DNA from 3 places in the Streptomyces sp. CC0208 genome. Region 2 is predicted to be linked to each of the others. Evidence: riboswitches for the same ligand, from Rfam matches in the RefSeq annotation. Region 2 holds a riboswitch; each other region holds the start of a gene.
What was found. Region 2 has a riboswitch for thiamine pyrophosphate ahead of thiO (glycine oxidase ThiO). Riboswitches for the same ligand answer to the same signal wherever they lie in the genome.
Positions count from the first base shown of each region.

Region 1: it holds a riboswitch for thiamine pyrophosphate, as region 2 does, so the genes downstream of both, thiC (phosphomethylpyrimidine synthase ThiC) here and thiO (glycine oxidase ThiO) in region 2, are expected to answer to the same signal.
Region 3: it holds a riboswitch for thiamine pyrophosphate, as region 2 does, so the genes downstream of both, D1369_RS11470 (thiamine ABC transporter substrate-binding protein) here and thiO (glycine oxidase ThiO) in region 2, are expected to answer to the same signal.

Region 1 covers NZ_CP031969.1:4,506,322-4,512,457, forward strand. Annotated here, with positions in the region: gene D1369_RS20655 (DUF5326 family protein) at 119-331, shown strand; gene D1369_RS20660 (IclR family transcriptional regulator C-terminal domain-containing protein) at 914-1,651, shown strand; gene D1369_RS20665 (SsgA family sporulation/cell division regulator) at 1,749-2,186, shown strand; gene D1369_RS20670 (YibE/F family protein) at 2,553-4,142, opposite strand; TPP riboswitch at 4,430-4,619, shown strand; gene thiC (phosphomethylpyrimidine synthase ThiC) at 4,612-6,136, shown strand, end outside.
Region 2 covers NZ_CP031969.1:6,531,964-6,538,099, reverse strand. Annotated here, with positions in the region: gene metF (methylenetetrahydrofolate reductase [NAD(P)H]) at 1-757, opposite strand, end outside; gene thiE (thiamine phosphate synthase) at 881-1,531, opposite strand; gene D1369_RS30050 (Rv2175c family DNA-binding protein) at 1,626-1,997, opposite strand; gene D1369_RS30045 (FAD-dependent oxidoreductase) at 2,509-3,723, opposite strand; gene D1369_RS30040 (hypothetical protein) at 3,756-4,106, opposite strand; TPP riboswitch at 4,159-4,271, shown strand; gene thiO (glycine oxidase ThiO) at 4,269-5,432, shown strand; gene thiS (sulfur carrier protein ThiS) at 5,429-5,629, shown strand; gene D1369_RS30025 (thiazole synthase) at 5,633-6,136, shown strand, end outside.
Region 3 covers NZ_CP031969.1:2,566,289-2,572,424, reverse strand. Annotated here, with positions in the region: gene D1369_RS11480 (hypothetical protein) at 1-18, shown strand, start outside; gene rlmN (23S rRNA (adenine(2503)-C(2))-methyltransferase RlmN) at 56-1,162, shown strand; TPP riboswitch at 1,190-1,297, shown strand; gene D1369_RS11470 (thiamine ABC transporter substrate-binding protein) at 1,294-2,370, shown strand; gene D1369_RS11465 (iron ABC transporter permease) at 2,346-4,016, shown strand; gene D1369_RS11460 (ABC transporter ATP-binding protein) at 4,017-5,042, shown strand; partial or broken gene D1369_RS11455 (hypothetical protein) at 5,333-5,643, shown strand; gene D1369_RS11450 (LAETG motif-containing sortase-dependent surface protein) at 5,706-6,136, opposite strand, start outside.

The DNA.
Region 1 (6,136 bases), 2.0 Mb from region 2:
GACAAGGGATGCGAGGCCCCCGCAGCGGCACCTCCCGGCCCTAGCATCGAGTGCAGGACATTGGTGGATCCGGTACCAGAGGGGCCGGACAGTGCCGGACTGCAGAGAGGTAAGTGCGATGGGAGAGATCTTCGCGGGGATGCCGTGGTGGGTGAAGTGGATCGCGGTGCCGGTCATCGCCCTGGTCGTGTTCGGCGGGCTGATAGCCACGGTCGTCGGCTTCGTCATCGGCCTGCTCTTCAAGCTGCTGGTCTTCGTGGCCCTGGTCGGCGGTCTCGTCTACGTCGTACGGAAGTTCATGTCGAGCTCCTCTTCGCGCAGCGACTGGTAAGCATCGGGAGCGGGCGGGGCGACCGGTAACAGGAATGCCCCGTTCCCTCGGGCGAGGGAAGTTTTCCGGACAGGCCGTATACGTGCGGTGGCAGACCGTTAAAGTCCGGAACTCGACGCGGGGACGACCCCGCGAGCGGAGTACACCCCCTCCCGTGTTCCCCGCACGGGCTGCCCCCTCGCGCCCCGGGAGTAACCCTTGGCCACGGTTGACACCGCACCCGCACAGATCGACGCCCGCGCGACGAAGCCTCCGACACGACCGACGGCTCCGACACAGCCGACGGCTTCGGTACGGCCGAACGCTCCAGGAGGCCCGGTAGCCGCTGTCCAGCCCGTCGGCCCCGCCCAGCCGGTGGGCCCCACGCAGCCGACGGCTCCGGGTGAGCCGGCAGCTCCGGTACGGGCGTCAGCGCCGGTCCGGCCATCCGGGCCCGTACGGTCATCCGGGCCCGCCCAATCGACGGCTCCGGTACGGGCGTCGGCTCCCGTGCAGCCCACCACTTCCGTACGGCCGTCCGCCCCCGTCCAGCCGCCCGCGGCGCCCTCCGCCGAACCTCCCGAGCAGGCGCACTCCGGCACCCTGATCGGGTCCGTCCAACGCGCGATGCGCCTGCTCGAATCCGTCGCGGAGCACGAGTACGGAGCCCCTGCCAAACAACTCGCCCGCGAGACCGGGCTGGCACTCCCCACGGCGTACCACCTGCTGCGCACCCTGGTGCACGAGGGCTATCTGCGCCGCGACAAGGGCCTGTTCTTCCTCGGAGAGGCGGCTGAGCGGCTGAGCAGCAGCGGAGCCGAGCAGAAACGTCGCAGCACCGTCGTCGACGCGCTTGCGCACTGGCGCGACCTGATCGGCGTGCCGGTGTACTACGCCCAGTACCGCGACGGCGAGATCGACGTCCTCTGTGTCTCCGACAGCCCCGGAAACCCGGCGGTCGAGGAGTGGGCCGACTTTCGCGAGACCGGGCACGCACACGCCATCGGGCAGTGCCTGCTCGCCCAACTCGACGACGAGAGCCGGCGCGACCACCTCGACCGGTACCCCGTGCAGTCCATCACGCCGTACACCGTGCGCGACGGCCACAGTCTGCTCCGGCGTCTCGAACGGACCGCGCGGATGGGACCGGTGATCGAACGTCAGGAGTACGCACTGGGGACGGTGTGCGCGGCGATTCCGATCACGGTGGGTAACGCCGCGTCAACGATGGCCATCTCATTGCCCGCTCATCAGGCAGACCGATTGATGACCGCCACCCAGCAATTGCAAGCGGAAATCGGGCGTTTGATGGGATCGCTCGCGATCTCTATCAGTATCTGAAAACTCACTCCTTGTGATCTGTCGTACACGTTCAGCAAGATGCCACCAGTGTCAGAGGGATCATTTCGGCCGACGAAGGCAGATGACGGGGTAGGCGATGCGCGAGACCGTACAGGCAGAGGTCATGATGAGCTTTCTCGTGTCCGAGGAGCTCTCCTTTCGCATTCCCGTGGAGCTGCGCTACGAGGCCTGCGATCCGTACGCGGTCCGGCTGACCTTCCATCTCCCGGGCGACGCCCCGGTGACCTGGGCTTTCGGCCGCGAGCTGCTGATCGACGGGGTGGGGCGGCCCTGCGGGGAGGGTGATGTACGGGTCTCACCGGCCGGCTCCGACCTGCTGGGCGATGTACTGATCCGGCTTCAGGTCGGCGGCGACCAGGCCCTGTTCCGCTCGTCAACGGCGCCGATCATCGCGTTCCTCGATCGCACGGACAAGTTGGTGCCGCTGGGCCAGGAGGCCGCGCTGGCCGATTTCGACACCCACCTCGACGAGGCGCTGGACCGGATCCTGGCGGAGGAGCAGAGCGCGGGCTGACAGCTTGCGGTGGTGAGGTGGCGGAACGCTTCAGCGCGGGATGGGAGCGTGCAGGAACGCTTCTGCCGGGTCGGAATCAGAGAGGAGGACAGGGCTGAGCCGGCTCGCTGGTGAAGTGCGCGGTGGGAACCATGGGAACGACCGGGTGGCGGGTCGCTCCGCGTTCGGGGCTGCTCGGCGCACCCTTCTGCGGCAGGCGGGCCTCATCATGGGAGCCGGGAGCCGGGAGCCGGGAGCCGGGAGCCGGGAGCCGGGAGCCGCGAGCCGAAAGTGGGGAGCCGGTAACTCGGAACCGGAGCCTGGGATCAGGGAGACGGGAGCTCCGCCCCGCCCCTGCCTCCCTGCCCCCTGCCTCCAGGCCCCCTCTCACCGCCTGCGCCGCCGCCCCTTCCCACCACGTCCAACCGCCGGGCGACTGCCGGCGGTCCCCGCGCTCGCACTCGTCGCCGGTACGGGCGTGGACGCGCCCGTACCCGCCGCCCCCGTACCCGCCGCCCCCGTCCCCGGTCGGTCGGCCGAGACCACCAGGGCCGCGAGGACCGTGGTGACCGGTACCGAGGCGACGAGGCCGATCGAGCCGACCAGCGTGCGCACGATCTCCTCCGCCACCAGCTCGCTGGTGGCCACGGTCCCCACGCTGGACTGAGCGATGGAGAAGAGCAGCAGCAGTGGCAGCGCGGCACCGGCGTAGGCGAGGACGAGGGTGTTGACGACGGACGCGATGTGGTCGCGGCCGATCCGGATGCCCGCGCGGTACAGCCCACGCCAGCCCATCGTCGGGTTGGCCTCGTGCAGTTCCCAGACCGCCGAGGTCTGGGTGACGGTCACGTCGTCGAGGACACCGAGCGAGCCGATGATGACGCCGGCCAGCAGCAGACCGCTCATGTCGATCGACGGGAACAGCCCGTGGATGAGCCCGGTGTTGTCATCCGTGTTCCCCGTCAGCGCCGCCCAGTTGATGAACAACGAGCCGAGGACGCCGATCAGCACCAGGGAGATCAGCGTGCCGAGGACCGCCACGGAGGTTCTGGCCGACAGACCGTGGCACATGTAGAGGGCGATCAGCATGATGGCGCTCGATCCGACCACCGCCACGAGCAGCGGGTTCGAGCCCTGGAGGATCGCGGGCAGGACGAAGAAGTTCAGCAGCAGGAAGCTGACGGCCAGCGCGATCAGCGCCATGACACCGCGCATTCGCCCGACGACCACAACGGCGAGCGCGAAGATGCCGGCGAGCAGCGCCATCGGGAACCCGCGGTCCACGTCGGTGACCGAGTACTGCAGGTCCCTGGGCGCGGAGGGCTCGTACGCGACCACGACCTTCTGGCCCTCGTGCAACTGCCGCGACTGGTCCGGCTGGACGATCTCCGTGAAGGTGCGGCCCTTGTCCTTGCCGGTGTCGACCCGGATCGTCGCCTTCTTGCAGCTGCCGTTCGCCTGCTGCTCGGCGGACGAGCCCTCGGCGGTCGAGGTGTCCCCGGTCGGGGTCTCCCCCGAGGCGTTCACCGACTTGCAGCTGACGCTCACGACCTTGCTGACCGTCGCGTGCTGGGTCTGCCGGTCGAAGCCGACCCCGGTGCGTTCGTGCGCGGGGGCGCCACCGGGCCACAGCACCGCGAGTCCCACCACCACGGCTACCCCGAACGGGATGAGGATCGCCGCGATGACCTTGCGCAGGTGCTTGGAGACGGGAGTTGCCGGCCCGTGGCTGTGACTGTGCGAGTGGCCGTGCCCACCGCCGGAGCCGGGCCCGCTCTCATGTCCGTGCCCGTGCCCGTGCCCGTCACCGGAACCATGCCCGTCACCGGAACCATGCCCGTCACCGGAACCATGCCCGTCTCCGGAGCCATGCCCGTCACCCGAGCCGCCGCCGTAGCCGTCACCGTCATGGCCCCCGCCATCACCAAAACCGCCGCCGCCACCCGGACCACCACCGCCTTGGACACCGTGGCTCACACCCTGACCGTGGCCATAGCCATGACCACCGCCATGCCCGCCACTGTGCTCACGCTCGCGCTCGTGCCAGCCGCCGGCCCCGCCGGCCCCGTCGGCCCCGCCGTCTCCGAAGCCACCACGGGAACCGCTGCCGGGGCCGTGCCCAGGGCCGTTTCCGGAACCCGGCCGGCGCGGAGGCTCGGAGGGCGGGTACGGGGGCTGATGCGTCGTGGTCACCGCCCGATCATCGCAAGAACGAAAGGGGCCCTCTGTTCACCGCGCCCGAATTGACGCTAGCGTGGAGCCACCTTTGTACACGCGGGAGCTCGGAGCACCGGGCTGAGAGGGCGCTGACCTCCGTCCCAGCGATGTTTCACGTGGAACGTCATCTCAAGCGAGTGACGTTCCCCACGAAACGTCGGCAGACGGAAGCCGCTGCGTCGACCGCCGAACCTGTTACCGGGTAATGCCGGCGTAGGGAGTAGGTCTCATGACCATCAAGGACGCGCGCACGCCTGCCTCCGAGCAGAACGACGAGCAGAACGACCAGCTCGACACGGAGGCCGGGAAGTCCATCGGCTGGCACAAGGCGTACGTCGAGGGCTCGCGCCCCGATCTGCGGGTGCCGGTCCGTCAGGTGCACCTCACCAACGGGCAGTCGGTCACGCTGTACGACACCTCGGGCCCGTACACCGATCCGCTCACCGAGACGGACGTCCGCCGGGGCCTTGTGCCGCTGCGGGAGAACTGGATCATCGCCCGGGGGGACACCGAGGAGTACGCGGGCCGTCCCGTGCGCCCCGAGGACGACGGGATCAAGCACACCTCACCACGGGGCGGCCTCCGCAATCTCGACGCGGTCTTCCCGGGGCGGCCCCGCCAGCCGCGCCGCAGCCGTGACGGCAAGGCGGTCACCCAGCTCGCCTATGCCCGACGCGGTGAGATCACACCGGAGATGGAGTACGTGGCCATCCGGGAGAACGTCTCTCCCGAGGTGGTCCGCGAGGAGATCGCGGCGGGGCGCGCGGTGCTGCCGGCGAACGTCAACCACCCGGAGATCGAGCCGATGATCATCGGCAAGCGGTTCCTGGTGAAGGTCAACGCCAACATCGGCAACTCGGCGGTGACGTCCTCCATCGAGGAGGAGGTCGAGAAGATGACCTGGGCGACCCGCTGGGGCGCCGACACGGTCATGGACCTCTCCACCGGCCGCAATATCCACACCACCCGCGAGTGGGTGCTGCGCAACTCCCCCGTCCCCATCGGCACGGTGCCGCTCTACCAGGCGCTGGAGAAGGTCGACGGCCGCGCCGAGGAGCTGACCTGGGAGATCTACAAGGACACGGTCATCGAGCAGGCCGAGCAGGGCGTGGACTACATGACGGTCCACGCGGGCGTGCGCCTGCCGTACGTACCGCTGACGGCCAACCGCAAGACCGGCATCGTCTCGCGCGGCGGCTCGATCATGGCGGCGTGGTGCCTCGCGCACCACAAGGAGTCGTTCCTGTACGAGAACTTCGAGGAACTGTGCGAGATCCTCGCCGCCTACGACGTCACGTACTCGCTGGGCGACGGCCTCCGGCCCGGCTCGATCGCGGACGCCAACGACGAGGCGCAGTTCGCGGAGTTGCGCACACTGGGGGAACTCAACCGGATCGCGAAGCGTTTCAACGTACAGACCATGATCGAGGGCCCGGGTCACGTCCCGATGCACAAGATCAAGGAGAACATCGACCTTCAGCAGGAGATCTGCGATGAAGCTCCGTTCTATACGCTCGGCCCGCTGACCACCGACGTCGCGCCGGCCTACGACCACATCACCTCCGGTATCGGCGCCGCCATGATCGCCTGGTGGGGTACCGCGATGCTCTGCTACGTCACGCCCAAGGAGCACCTGGGCCTGCCCAACCGGGACGACGTCAAGACGGGTGTCATCACCTACAAGATCGCCGCCCACGCGGCGGACCTCGCCAAGGGACACCCAGGCGCCCAGGAGTGGGACGACGCCCTCTCCG
Region 2 (6,136 bases):
CCTTTGCTGTGAGGATCCGCTCTTTCAGGACAGAGGGGATGCTCGCGTTGCTGAGCTGCGGCAGCCGCTCCAGCATCCGCACGCTGGTCACGGGCATGACCTCGGGAATGACGGGGGTCGCACAACCCGCCGCGTGGACTCGGTCACGCAGCCGCAGATAGGACTCCGGCTGGAAGAACATCTGGGTGATGGCGTAGTCCGCGCCGGCTCGGCACTTGTCGACGAAGCGCGTGACGTCAGAGTCCCAGTCGGCGGAGCGCGGGTGCATCTCCGGGAAGGCCGCGACGCCGACGCAGAAGTCGCCCGACTCCTTGATGAGCTGGACGAGTTCGGCGGCGTAGGTCAGGCCCTGCGGGTGCGCCACCCAGTCGGCCATGGGGTCGCCGGGCGGGTCGCCGCGTACGGCCAGGATGTTGCGGATCCCGGCGTCGGCGTACTGCCCGATGATGTTGCGCAGCTCCGCGACGGAGTGGTCCACCGCGGTGAGATGGGCGACCGGGGTCAGGGTCGTGTCCGCGACGATCTGCTGGGTCTCCCTGACGGTGCCCGCGCGGGTGGAGCCGCCGGCGCCGTAGGTGACGGACACGAAGTCCGGGGCGACCGCCTCGACCCTCCTGAGCGCGCTCCACAGGTTCCGCTCACCCTTGGGGGTCTTCGGCGCCGAGAACTCGAAGGAGTACGTCGTCTTGCCCGCGGCGAGCATGTCACGCACGGTGCGTGCGCGGTCAGTCCTGGTGGATGCGGTTCCTAGGGCCATACCGGCAGGTTAGCCAGGGGGCAGCGGTCACCCAACCAGATCACGGAAATTTGCCCGTTTTGTCGACTTGTTGTCCACCCTTCGGACACCGGGCCGATCATGCGACCGGTCGGCATCTGCCCCTCACCGTGTGTCACGCAAGCGCTTCGCGAACTCCGCGGCGGCCGCGCCCGGATCGTCCGCCTCGGTGATCGCCCGGACGACCACGACCCGGCGGGCGCCGGCCTCCAGGACCTCGTCGAGGTTGCCGAGGTCGATGCCGCCGATGGCGAACCAGGGGCGGTCGGTGCGGAGGGCGGCGGTGTACCGGACCAGGTCGAGACCGGGAGCGTGCCGGCCGGGCTTGGTGGGGGTCGGCCAGCAGGGGCCGGTGCAGAAGTAGTCCACGCCGTCCTGCACGGCGGCCGCGGCGGCCTCCGCCTCGGCGTGCGTGGAGCGGCCTATGAGGACGTCCTCGCCGAGGATCGCGCGGGCGGCGGGGACGGGCAGGTCGCCCTGGCCCAGGTGCAGCACGTCGGCACCGATCGCGTGGGCGACGTCGGCCCGGTCGTTGACCGCGAGCAGCTTGCCGTGCCGCGCGCAGGCGTCGGCGAAGACCTGGAGGTGCTCCAGTTCCTCGGCCGCCTCCATGCCCTTGTCCCGCAGCTGCACGATGTCGACGCCGCCGGCCAGGACCGCGTCCAGGAACGCGGCGAGGTCTCCCTGGCGCCCGCGGGCGTCCGTGCACAGGTAGACACGGGCGTCGGCGAGCTGGGTGCGGGCGGTGTCGGGCATGCGTGTGTCTCCCCCGGGTTCGGTGGCGTACGGGCCGTGCCGGATCGTGGCCGTGGCCCTGGCGGTCACGGCCCGTACACCGGTGTGGTTCGGATCAGACGGCGAGCGCCTGGGCCCGGCGCTTCACCTCCGTGCCGCGATTCTCGCTCAGGGCCTGAGCGGGGGTGCCGGGCAGGCTCTCGTCGGGGGTGAAGAGCCACTCCAGCATCTCTTCGTCGGAGAAGCCGTCGTCCCTCAGGAGCGTCAGGGTCCCGGCCAGGCCCTTGACGACCTTCTGCTCGGCCCCGTCGATGAAGGCGGCGGGGACGTGCAGCGCGCGGTTCTCACCACGGCGTACGGCGATGAGCTGGCCGTCCTTGACCAGCTGCCGCACACGCGTCACCTCGACATCGAGCATCTCTGCGATGTCGGGCAGCGTGAGCCAGGCGGGGACGAGAGCATCGATCTTTGCGTCAATCTCGGTCACGGGATTAAGCGTGCCATCCCGCACTGACAGTCGGAAGCCGGGGCGCCTCCGGCGGGGGAACAGGGGGCGCCCCGCACTGACAGTCGGAAGCCGGGGCGCCTCCGGCGGGGGAACAGGGGGCGCGAATGCCGGGGGATGACTCCGTCAGAACCAGGCGGGTCTCGACGCCCCGGCCCCACCCGACTCCGCCGCACAGATCGCAGCGACCCGCCCGAGATGCCACGCGCAGACCTGCGGCCACCCACCCAAGATGCCACCGCACAGACCACAGCGAACCACCCGACATACCGCGCACAGACCCGCGGCCACCCACCCAAGATGCCACCGCACAGACCGCAACGAGCCACCCGACATACCGCCGCACAGACCCGCAGCCAAGCACCCGAGACCCCACCGCTCAGACCCGCAGCCAAGCACCCGAGACCCCCACCACCCAGCCCCGCAGCCAAGCACCCGAAACCCCACCGTGAAGGGTCGCGGCTGTCGGCCGGGGAGGGCGCCCGGCCCTCGGCTACGCCGTCGCTGCCTTCAGGGGCCTCGCGGGGTCCACCAGCAGCGCCGGGTCCATCTCCGTGCCCGCCTCGATCAGGCGGCGGCCCTGCGCGAGGTCGCGGGGCCGGCCCACCGCCAGTAGGGCGACCAGGCGGTTCTCGCGCAGCCAGCACACCGTCCAGGCCGGGCCGGAGGGCTCGCCGCGCCACAGGGTCGTGTCGGCGGAGGCGTGGTGGCCGGCGTACTGGACGAAGCGGCCGAACTGCTCGGACCAGAAGTACGGGACCGGGTCGTAGACCGTGGGGGTCTCGCCCAGGATGTCGGCGGCCACCGTGCGCGGCCCCTGGAGGGCGTTGTCCCAGTGGTGGACCAGCAGGCGCTCGCCGTACCTGCCCGAGGGGAAGGAGGCGCAGTCGCCGACCGCGTACACGTCCGGCACGGAGGTGCGCAGGCGCTCGTCGGCGACGACCTCGCGGTGGGCGCCGAGTTCGATCCCCGAACCGGCGAGCCAGGCCGTGGCGGGCCGGGCGCCGATGCCGACCACGACCGCGCCCGCGGCCACCCGGGAGCCGTCGTCCAGGACGACCTCGCCGGGCTCGACGCGCTCCACGCGCGCGTGCGTGCGCAGCACGGCACCCGCGTCGGCGTACCAGGAGGTCATCGGCGCGGCCACCTCGGCGGGCAGTGCGCCCGCGAGCGGCCGTTCGGCGGCTTCCACGACCGTCACCGCGCAGCCCGCCTCGCGCGCGGCGGTGGCGAACTCGGCGCCGATCCAGCCCGCGCCGACGACCACGACGTCGTGCTGCCGGGCGAGCACGGGACGCAGCCGCTCGGCGTCGTCCAGGGTGCGCAGCAGATGCACCCCGGGCACGCCCTCCGTGCCGGGCAGCCGGATCGGTTCGGCGCCGGTGGCGAGGACCAGGACGTCGTACGGGAAGGGCCCGTCCTCGGTGTCCAGCTCGTGCGCCTCGGGGCGTACGCCCAACACCTCGCGGCCGAGCAGCAGTTCGATGCCGAGCGCCTCGAAGTCCACGTCGAAGGCGGAACCCTCGGCCTTGCCCAGCAGCACGGCCTTGGAGAGCGGCGGACGGTCGTACGGCTGATGGTGCTCCGCGCCGATCAGCGTGACGGTACCGCTGAAGCCCTGCTCGCGCAGGGCGACCGCGGTCTGCACCCCGGCCATGCCCGCGCCGACCACGACCACCCGCCGCTGCGCCTGCGTCTGCTCGCTCATTTGATCACCATAGCCAGCTGACAATCAGTCAGTCAGGAGTCGTGCGCGGTGACCTGCTCCACAACGCTTGTCCCGCGGCCCGGCTGCGACTCCCACTCCCAGGTCTCCTCCAGCCGCACCCGGCCGTCGGGAAGTTCCACGACCGTCGACACGCAGTGCCCGGAGGAGGTCGTTCCGTCGTGCTTGAGCTGCACGTAACGGAAGTCGAGCCGGTCCCCCGCGCGCGTGCCGACGAGATGTCCGCGGACGACGTCACCGCCCGCGTACTCGGCCCAGATCTCCCCGTCCTGCTCGTGGTAGGTGAACCGGGTCCGCGTCCCGACCTGACCTGGGGCCTGATCGGCCACCGGGGCGAGGACAAGGCCGTCGAGCGAGCGGGGCATGGCGGCGGGCTCCCTTACAGAGGCACACGAACACGGGCTAGGGTGGCCAACGTAGAGCACTCGCGGGAGCCCGGACGTACCGGGCTGAGAGGGAGGCTGGGCGGCCTCCGACCGTACGAACCTGATCCGGGTCATGCCGGCGAAGGGAGGGGCTGGACGCCCATGTCCTCACGTACGTCAGACGTCCTCGTCGTCGGGGGCGGCATCATCGGCCTGGTCACGGCCTGGCGGGCCGCGCAACGCGGTCTCACCACGGCCGTCGTGGACCCCGAACCGGGCGGCGGGGCCGCCCAGGTGGCCGCCGGGATGCTGGCCGCGGTCACCGAACTGCACTACGGCGAGCAGACCCTGCTGGGCCTGAACCTCGCCTCCGCCCACCGCTATCCCGCCTTCGTGGCCGAACTCACCGAGCTGACCGGACACGACCTCGGCTACCGCCGCTGCGGCACCCTCGCCGTCGCCCTGGACGCCGACGACCGCGCGCACCTTCGCGAACTGCACGCGCTCCAGCGGCAGTCGGGGCTGGAGTCGGAGTGGCTGTCCGGCCGGGAGTGCCGGCGCCTGGAGCCGATGCTCGCGCCGGGGGTGCGGGGCGGGCTGCGGGTGGACGGTGACCACCAGATCGACCCGCGCCGCCTCACGCGCGCGTTGCTGACCGCGTGCGAACGGGCGGGCGTGGTGTTCCACCGCATGTGGGCGCAGCGTCTGCGGGTCGCAGGGGACCGGGCCGCCGGGGTCGCCACCACGGACGGCCAGGAACTGGGCGCGGACCAGGTGGTGCTCGCCGCCGGAAGCTTCGGCGGCCGCCTGGAAGGGGTCCCGCAGGCCCTCCTGCCTCCCGTACGGCCCGTCAAGGGGCAGGTGCTGCGGCTGACCGTGCCGCCGCGCCACGCGCCCTTCCTGAGCCGTACCGTGCGGGCGATCGTGCGCGGCAGTCACGTCTACCTGGTGCCGCGCGAGAGCGGCGAGCTGGTGATCGGCGCGACCAGCGAGGAGCTGGGCTGGGACACGACGGTGACCGCGGGCGGGGTGTACGAGTTGTTGCGGGACGCGCACGAACTGGTCCCCGGCATCACCGAGCTGCCGCTGACGGAGACCCGCGCGGGACTGCGCCCGGGCTCCCCGGACAACGCCCCGCTGCTCGGCCCGACGGAACTGCCCGGGCTGGTGCTCGCGACCGGCCACTACCGCAATGGCGTGCTGCTCACGCCGATCACCGGGGACGCCATGGCGCACGTCCTGACGACGGGTGAACTCCCCGATGTGGCGCGCCCGTTCACCCCGAGGCGATTCGCCGCCACGGGACTCCTGGAGCAGCCGGCATGAACATCTCCGTCAACGGGGAGCCGCGGGAGTTCGCTCCCGGCACGGCTCTCGACACCGTGGTGCGGGCGCTGACGCCGGCGCCCTCCGGGGTGGCCGCCGCGCTCAACGAGACCGTCGTCCCGCGCGCTCAGTGGCCCTCGACGTCCCTCGCCGAGGGAGACCGCGTGGAAGTCCTCACCGCCGTCCAAGGAGGCTGACCCATGGCCGACGATCCCTTCGTCATCGGCGGTACGTCCTTCTCGTCCCGGCTGATCATGGGCACGGGCGGAGCGCCCAGCCTGGACGTGCTGGAGCGGGCGCTGCTCGCCTCCGGCACCGAGCTGACGACCGTCGCGATGCGCCGGGTGAACCCCTCGGTGCACGGCTCGGTGCTGTCCGTACTGGACAAGCTCGGCATCCGGGTGCTCCCGAACACGGCCGGCTGCTTCACCGCCGGGGAGGCCGTCCTGACGGCCCGCCTCGCGCGCGAGGCGCTCGGCACCGACCTGGTCAAGCTGGAGGTCATCGCCGACGAGCGCACCCTCCTGCCGGACCCCATAGAGCTCCTGGACGCGGCGGAGACCCTGGTGGACGACGGCTTCACGGTGCTGCCGTACACGAACGACGACCCCGTGCTGGCCCGCAAGCTGGAGGACGTGGGCTGCGCGGCGATCATGCCGCTCGGCTCCCCGATCGGCTCCGGGCTCGGCATCCGCAACCCGCAC
Region 3 (6,136 bases), 4.0 Mb from region 2:
GGCGTGTGGATCCTCTGAACGCGGTTCGCGGATGATCTGCGACACTGGTACAGCCATGCCTAAGCCCGGAGAACTCACTTTCGTCGCCCCCCGCGGAGCCAAGAAGCCGCCGCGGCATCTCGCCGACCTCACGCCTGCCGAGCGCAAGGAGGTCGTGGCGGAGATCGGGGAGAAGCCGTTTCGTGCCAAGCAGCTCTCGCAGCACTACTTCGCGCGGTACGCGCACGACCCGGCGGAGTGGACGGACATCCCGGCCGGGGCGCGCGGCAAGCTCCAGGAGGCGCTGCTTCCGGAGCTCATGACCGTCGTACGGCATCTGTCGACCGACCAGGGGACCACGCGCAAGACGCTGTGGCGGCTGTTCGACGGGACGCTCGTGGAGTCGGTGCTGATGCGGTACCCGGACCGGGTGACCATGTGCATCAGCTCGCAGGCCGGGTGCGGGATGAACTGTCCCTTCTGTGCCACCGGGCAGGCGGGGCTGGATCGCAATCTGTCCACCGCTGAGATCGTCCACCAGATCGTGGACGGGATGCGGGCGCTGCGGGACGGGGAGGTGCCGGGCGGGCCCGCGCGGCTCTCCAACATCGTCTTCATGGGGATGGGTGAACCGCTCGCCAACTACAAGCGGGTGACGCAGTCCATTCGCGCGCTCACCGATCCCGCTCCTGATGGGCTCGGGCTCTCGCAGCGGGGCATCACCGTGTCGACCGTGGGCCTCGTGCCGGCCATTCACCGGTTCTCCGACGAGGGCTTCAAGTGCCGGCTCGCGATCTCCCTGCACGCCCCGGACGACGAGCTGCGCGACACCCTCGTCCCCGTGAACACCCGGTGGAAGGTGCGCGAGGTCCTCGACGCCGGGTTCGAGTACGTCGAGAAGAGCGGGCGTCGGCTGTCCATCGAATACGCGCTGATCCGGGACATCAACGACCAGGCGTGGCGGGGGGACCGACTCGGACGGCTACTCAAGGGCAAGCCCGTGCACGTCAACCTCATCCCGCTGAACCCGACCCCCGGGTCCAAGTGGACCGCCTCCCGGCCCGAGGACGAGAAGGCGTTCGTCGAGGCCATCGCCGCCCATGGTGTGGCGGTGACCATCCGGGACACCCGTGGACAGGAGATCGACGGGGCCTGTGGCCAGCTCGCGGCCACCGAGCGGTAGTCTGACGACCGTACGTACGTACATCTTCATATCCGACAGGGGAGCGCCACAGCGCTGAGAGTGCGGCAATCGGGCCGCAGACCCTCTGAACCTCGCCCAGGTCATTCTGGGTAGGAAGTTCGGTCATCACCGTGAACAACAAGAAGTTCTGTGCTGTCGTCGTCGGCCTGGGCCTGGTCACGCTGTCCGCGTGCGGCTCGTCGTCCGACGACTCCAAAAGCTCCGGCTCCAAGACCGTCACCCTCGTCAGCCACGACTCCTGGGCCGTCTCCAAGAGCGTCCTCGCCGACTTCGAGAAGAAGTCCGGCTACCAGGTCAAGGTCCTGGAGGACGGCGACGCCGGGCAGGCCGTCAACAAGGCCATCCTCACCAAGGACAACCCGCAGGGCGACGTCTTCTTCGGCGTCGACAACACCCTCCTCTCCCGCGCGCTCGACAACGGGCTCTTCCAGTCGTACGAGGCCAAGGGCGCCGACCGGATCAAGGCCGAGTACCGGGTCGACCAGGACAAGCACCGGGTGACGCCCATCGACAGCGGCGACATCTGCGTCAACTACGACAAGGCCTGGTTCGCCGAGCACAAGCTCCAGCCGCCGACGTCGTACGACGATCTGGTCAAGCCCGCCTACAAGAACCTCCTCGTCACCGAGAACGCCTCCATCTCCTCGCCGGGGCTCGGCTTCCTTCTCGGGAGCGCCGCGAAGTACGGCGACGACGGCTGGCAGGGCTACTGGAAGAAGCTCAAGGCCAACGGCGTCAAGGTCGTCGACGGCTGGGAGCAGGCCTACAACGAGGAGTTCTCCGGTTCCGCCGGCGGCAAGAAGGCCAAGGCCGACCGGCCGCTCGTCGTGTCGTACGCCTCCTCGCCGCCCGCCGAGGTGATCTACGCCGACCCCAAGCCGAAGACCGCGCCCACCGGGGTCGCGCAGGGCACCTGCTTCCGGCAGATCGAGTACGCCGGGCTGCTGAGCAACGCGAAAAACACCAAGGGCGGCAAGGCGTTCCTGGACTTCCTGCTCACCAAGGAGTTCCAGCAGGACATGCCGCTCAACATGTTCGTCTACCCGGTCGTGGACGGCGCCCCGGTGCCGGCCGAGTTCACCGAGTACGGTCCGCAGGCCAAGGATCCCGAGACCATGGACCCGGAGAAGATCGCCGACAACCGTGACGACTGGGTCAAGTCATGGACCTCGCTCGTACTGAAGTAAGGCCCCGCCAGGGCGTCAGGAACGCGGCGGCCCGGCTCGGGCTTGTGGCCGTGCCCGTCGCGTTCTTCGCCGTCTTCTTCGCCTATCCCGTCGCCGCGATCGTCACGCGCGGACTGAGGGCCGGCGGGACCTGGCAGCTCGGCAGGATCACCGATGTCCTCGCCCAGCCGGACATCCGGCACGTCCTGTGGTTCACCACCTGGCAGGCGCTCGTCTCCACCGCGCTCACGCTCCTGGTCGCACTCCCCGGCGCGTATGTTTTCGCGCGCTTCGACTTCCCCGGCAAGCAGGTCCTGCGGGCCGTGGTCACCGTCCCCTTCGTGCTGCCGACCGTCGTCGTCGGTACGGCCTTCCTGGCGCTCGTCGGAAGGGGCGGCCTCACGGACGACCTGTGGGGCGTACGGCTGGACACCACCGTGTGGGCGATCCTGCTCGCGCACGTCTTCTTCAACTACGCGGTCGTCGTACGGACCGTCGGCGGACTGTGGGCCCAGCTGGACCCGCGTCAGGAGGAGGCCGCGCGGATGCTGGGCGCGTCCCGGCGCAAGGCCTGGCGGACCGTCACCCTGCCCGCGCTCGCGCCCGCCGTGGCCGCCGCCGCGCTGATGGTCTTCCTCTTCACCTTCACCTCCTTCGGCGTCGTGCAGATCCTCGGCGGGCCGACCTTCTCGACCCTCGAGGTGGAGATCTACCGGCAGACCTCCGAGATCTTCGACCTGTCCACGGCCGCCGTGCTGACGCTGATCCAGTTCGTCGCGGTGGGCGCGGTCCTCGCCCTGCACGCCTGGACCGTACGGCGCCGGGAGACCGCGCTGCGGCTCGTGGACGCGTCCATGACCGCCCGGCGGCCGCGCGGCGCGGGGGAGTGGGGGCTGCTGGCCGGGGTCGTCGGCAGCATCGCCGTACTGCTGTTCCTGCCGCTCGCCGTGCTGGTGCAGCGTTCGCTCGACGCCCCCGGCTTCGGCTACTACCGGGCGCTGACCCGTGGCGACGGCGGGGTCTTCCTCGTCGCGCCCATCGAGGCGGTCGGGAACTCGCTGGAGTACGCCCTCGCCGCGACCGCCATCGCGGTGGCGGTCGGGGGGCTCGCGGCGACCGCGTTGACACGGCGGGACGCGGGGCGGTTCGTGCGGGGCTTCGACGCGCTGCTGATGCTGCCGCTCGGGGTGTCCGCGGTGACCGTGGGCTTCGGGTTCCTGATCTCCCTCGACGAGCCGCCGCTGGACCTCAGACAGTCCTGGATCCTGGTGCCGCTCGCGCAGGCGCTGGTCGGGGTGCCGTTCGTCGTACGGACCATGCTGCCCGTGCTGCGGGCCGTGGACCACCGGCTGCGGGAGGCCGCGGCCGTGCTCGGGGCCTCGCCGTGGCGGGTGTGGCGGGAGATCGATCTGCCCATGGTGCGGCGGGCGTTGCTGATCGCGGCGGGTTTCGCGTTCGCCGTGTCGCTGGGCGAGTTCGGGGCGACCGTGTTCATCGCACGGCCCGACAACCCGACGCTGCCGGTCGCCGTGGCCCGGCTGCTCGGGCGGGCGGGGGACCTCAACTACGGCCAGGCGATGGCCCTTTCGACGATCCTGATGGTGGTGTGCGCGGTGGCGCTGCTGATCCTCGAACGGCTGCGGACCGACCGGACCGGGGAGTTCTAGATGCTGCTGAGCCTTCAGGACGCGACCGTACGGTTCGGCGGGCGGGCCGTGCTCGACGGGGTGGGCCTCGATGTCGCCGAGCACGAGATCGTGTGCGTGCTCGGGCCCAGTGGCAGTGGGAAGTCGACCCTGTTGCGGGCGGTGGCCGGGCTCCAACCCCTCGACTCCGGGCGGGTGTTGCTCGACGGGCGTGACCAGGGCGGGGTGCCCGCGCACCGACGCGGGGTCGGGCTGATGTTCCAGGACCACCAGCTGTTCCCGCAGCGTGACGTGGGCGCCAACGTGGCCTTCGGGCTGCGCATGCACGGAGTCGGCAAGGGCCAACAGGGCGAGCGGGTACGGGAGTTGCTCGACCTCGTCGGCCTTCCGGGCGCCGGCCGCCGGGCCGTGGCCGCGCTCTCCGGCGGTGAACAGCAGCGGGTCGCCCTGGCCCGGGCGCTCGCCCCGCGGCCCCGGCTGCTGATGCTCGACGAGCCGCTCGGGCAGCTGGACCGGTCTCTGCGTGAGCGGCTGGTCGTCGAACTGCGCGAGCTGTTCGGGCGGTTGGGCACCACTGTGCTCGCGGTCACCCACGACCAGGGCGAGGCCTTCGCGCTCGCCGACCGGGTCGTGGTGATGCGGGACGGACGGATCGCCCAGTCCGGCACGCCTCTTGAGGTGTGGCAGCGTCCCGCGGACGAGTTCGTGGCCCGCTTCCTCGGCTTCCAGAACGTGGTCGAGGGAACGGTGACCGGCGAGGCGGCGGACACCGCGTGGGGCAAGGTACCGGTGTCTCCGGGAGCCGGGCAGGGGGCCCGGAGCGTGCTGGTGCGGCCCGCGGGAGTGCGGCTCGTGGCGGCCGACGAGGGGTTGCGCTGCACGGTCGGCGCACGCACCTTCAAGGGCACGCATGTCGCCGTACAACTGCACCCCTCGGAAGGCGGCGGGCCGCGGTTGGAGGCCGCGTGTGCGCTGCGCGAGGCGCCGGAGGTGGGGGACGCGGTCGGGGTGGAGTTCGACGCGGCCGAAATTGTCGTGCTGGGCTGACGGGGGCGGACCTGCAGTGCGGGGCCTGTCCCCGCGTTCGCGCGAGCGCTACGGATGCGGCGCCCGGCGCTGAGCGGACGGCTCACGTAGATCCACAGGGCCCGGCGCGGGTGCTGGGCGGGGGGAGCTTTTCGCCTGCCCGCGCTTGCGGGGTGCCGCTGGGCTCACCCGTGCCGCCCCAGCGGCACGACTGCCCGCAGCTGCGCGCGGACGCGGTGACGGGTTGTGGCCGGCCGGAGCCACGGGAGTGTCGTCGCACCAGCGCCCACCCGGTCAACGGCGGGTTTCCCACCTCGGGCTTCTGGGCCCGGCGAATGCCCGAGGAGCTCGCCGTCGACGGCATCGAGGCCGCGCTCGCCGCCCGGCAGCCGTACGAGGTCGCCCCGAGAGCGCCGTCGACGCAATCGACGAGTGGCTCCAGATCGTGGAGTTCGTGCAGCGGGCCATGCCGCACGACAAGGCGACCGTCGCACTCCGGGGGCCGCTCACCTCCGTCATGCTCGCCTTCTACCGTCGACTGCCCCTGGACAGCCCGGAGTTGGAAGTGATCGGGGAGCGGGAGCTGCTGGAGTTCTGGCTGGAGCGGGCCACGTTCGGGTGAGGTCGTGGCTGTGGCCCGCCCCCACACCGGGGACGGGCCACAACGGTCGTTCGGCTACGGCGTCAGCGGCTGCCGGCGCCACGACGGCGCAGGCCGAAGAACACCGCGCCGCCGCCGAGGGCGACCAGGGCGATGGCGATCCCCGCGATCAGGCCGGTGTTGGAGTTCGCACCGGTCTCGGCGAGGTTGGAGTCGCCGGCCGCCGGCGACGGGGCGTTGCTCTCGACGGTCGCCGGGGCGGTGGTGCCCTCGGAGGCCGACGGGGTCGAGGTCGGGGTCGGGGACTCCTCGGCCGGGGTGCTGGCGGAGTCCGACGGGGTGGACGTGGGCGTCGGGGTCGGCGTGTCCTCGGTCTTGCAGGCGGTCGCCGGGGTGATCAGGTTGTTCTTGATGTCCTCGCCCTTGATGTAGGGCAGGGCCTCCACATGGATGCGGTACTCGGCGTTGGGCGCCCAGTCCTCCTGGAAGGTGATGGTGGTGCCGTCCTTGGAGC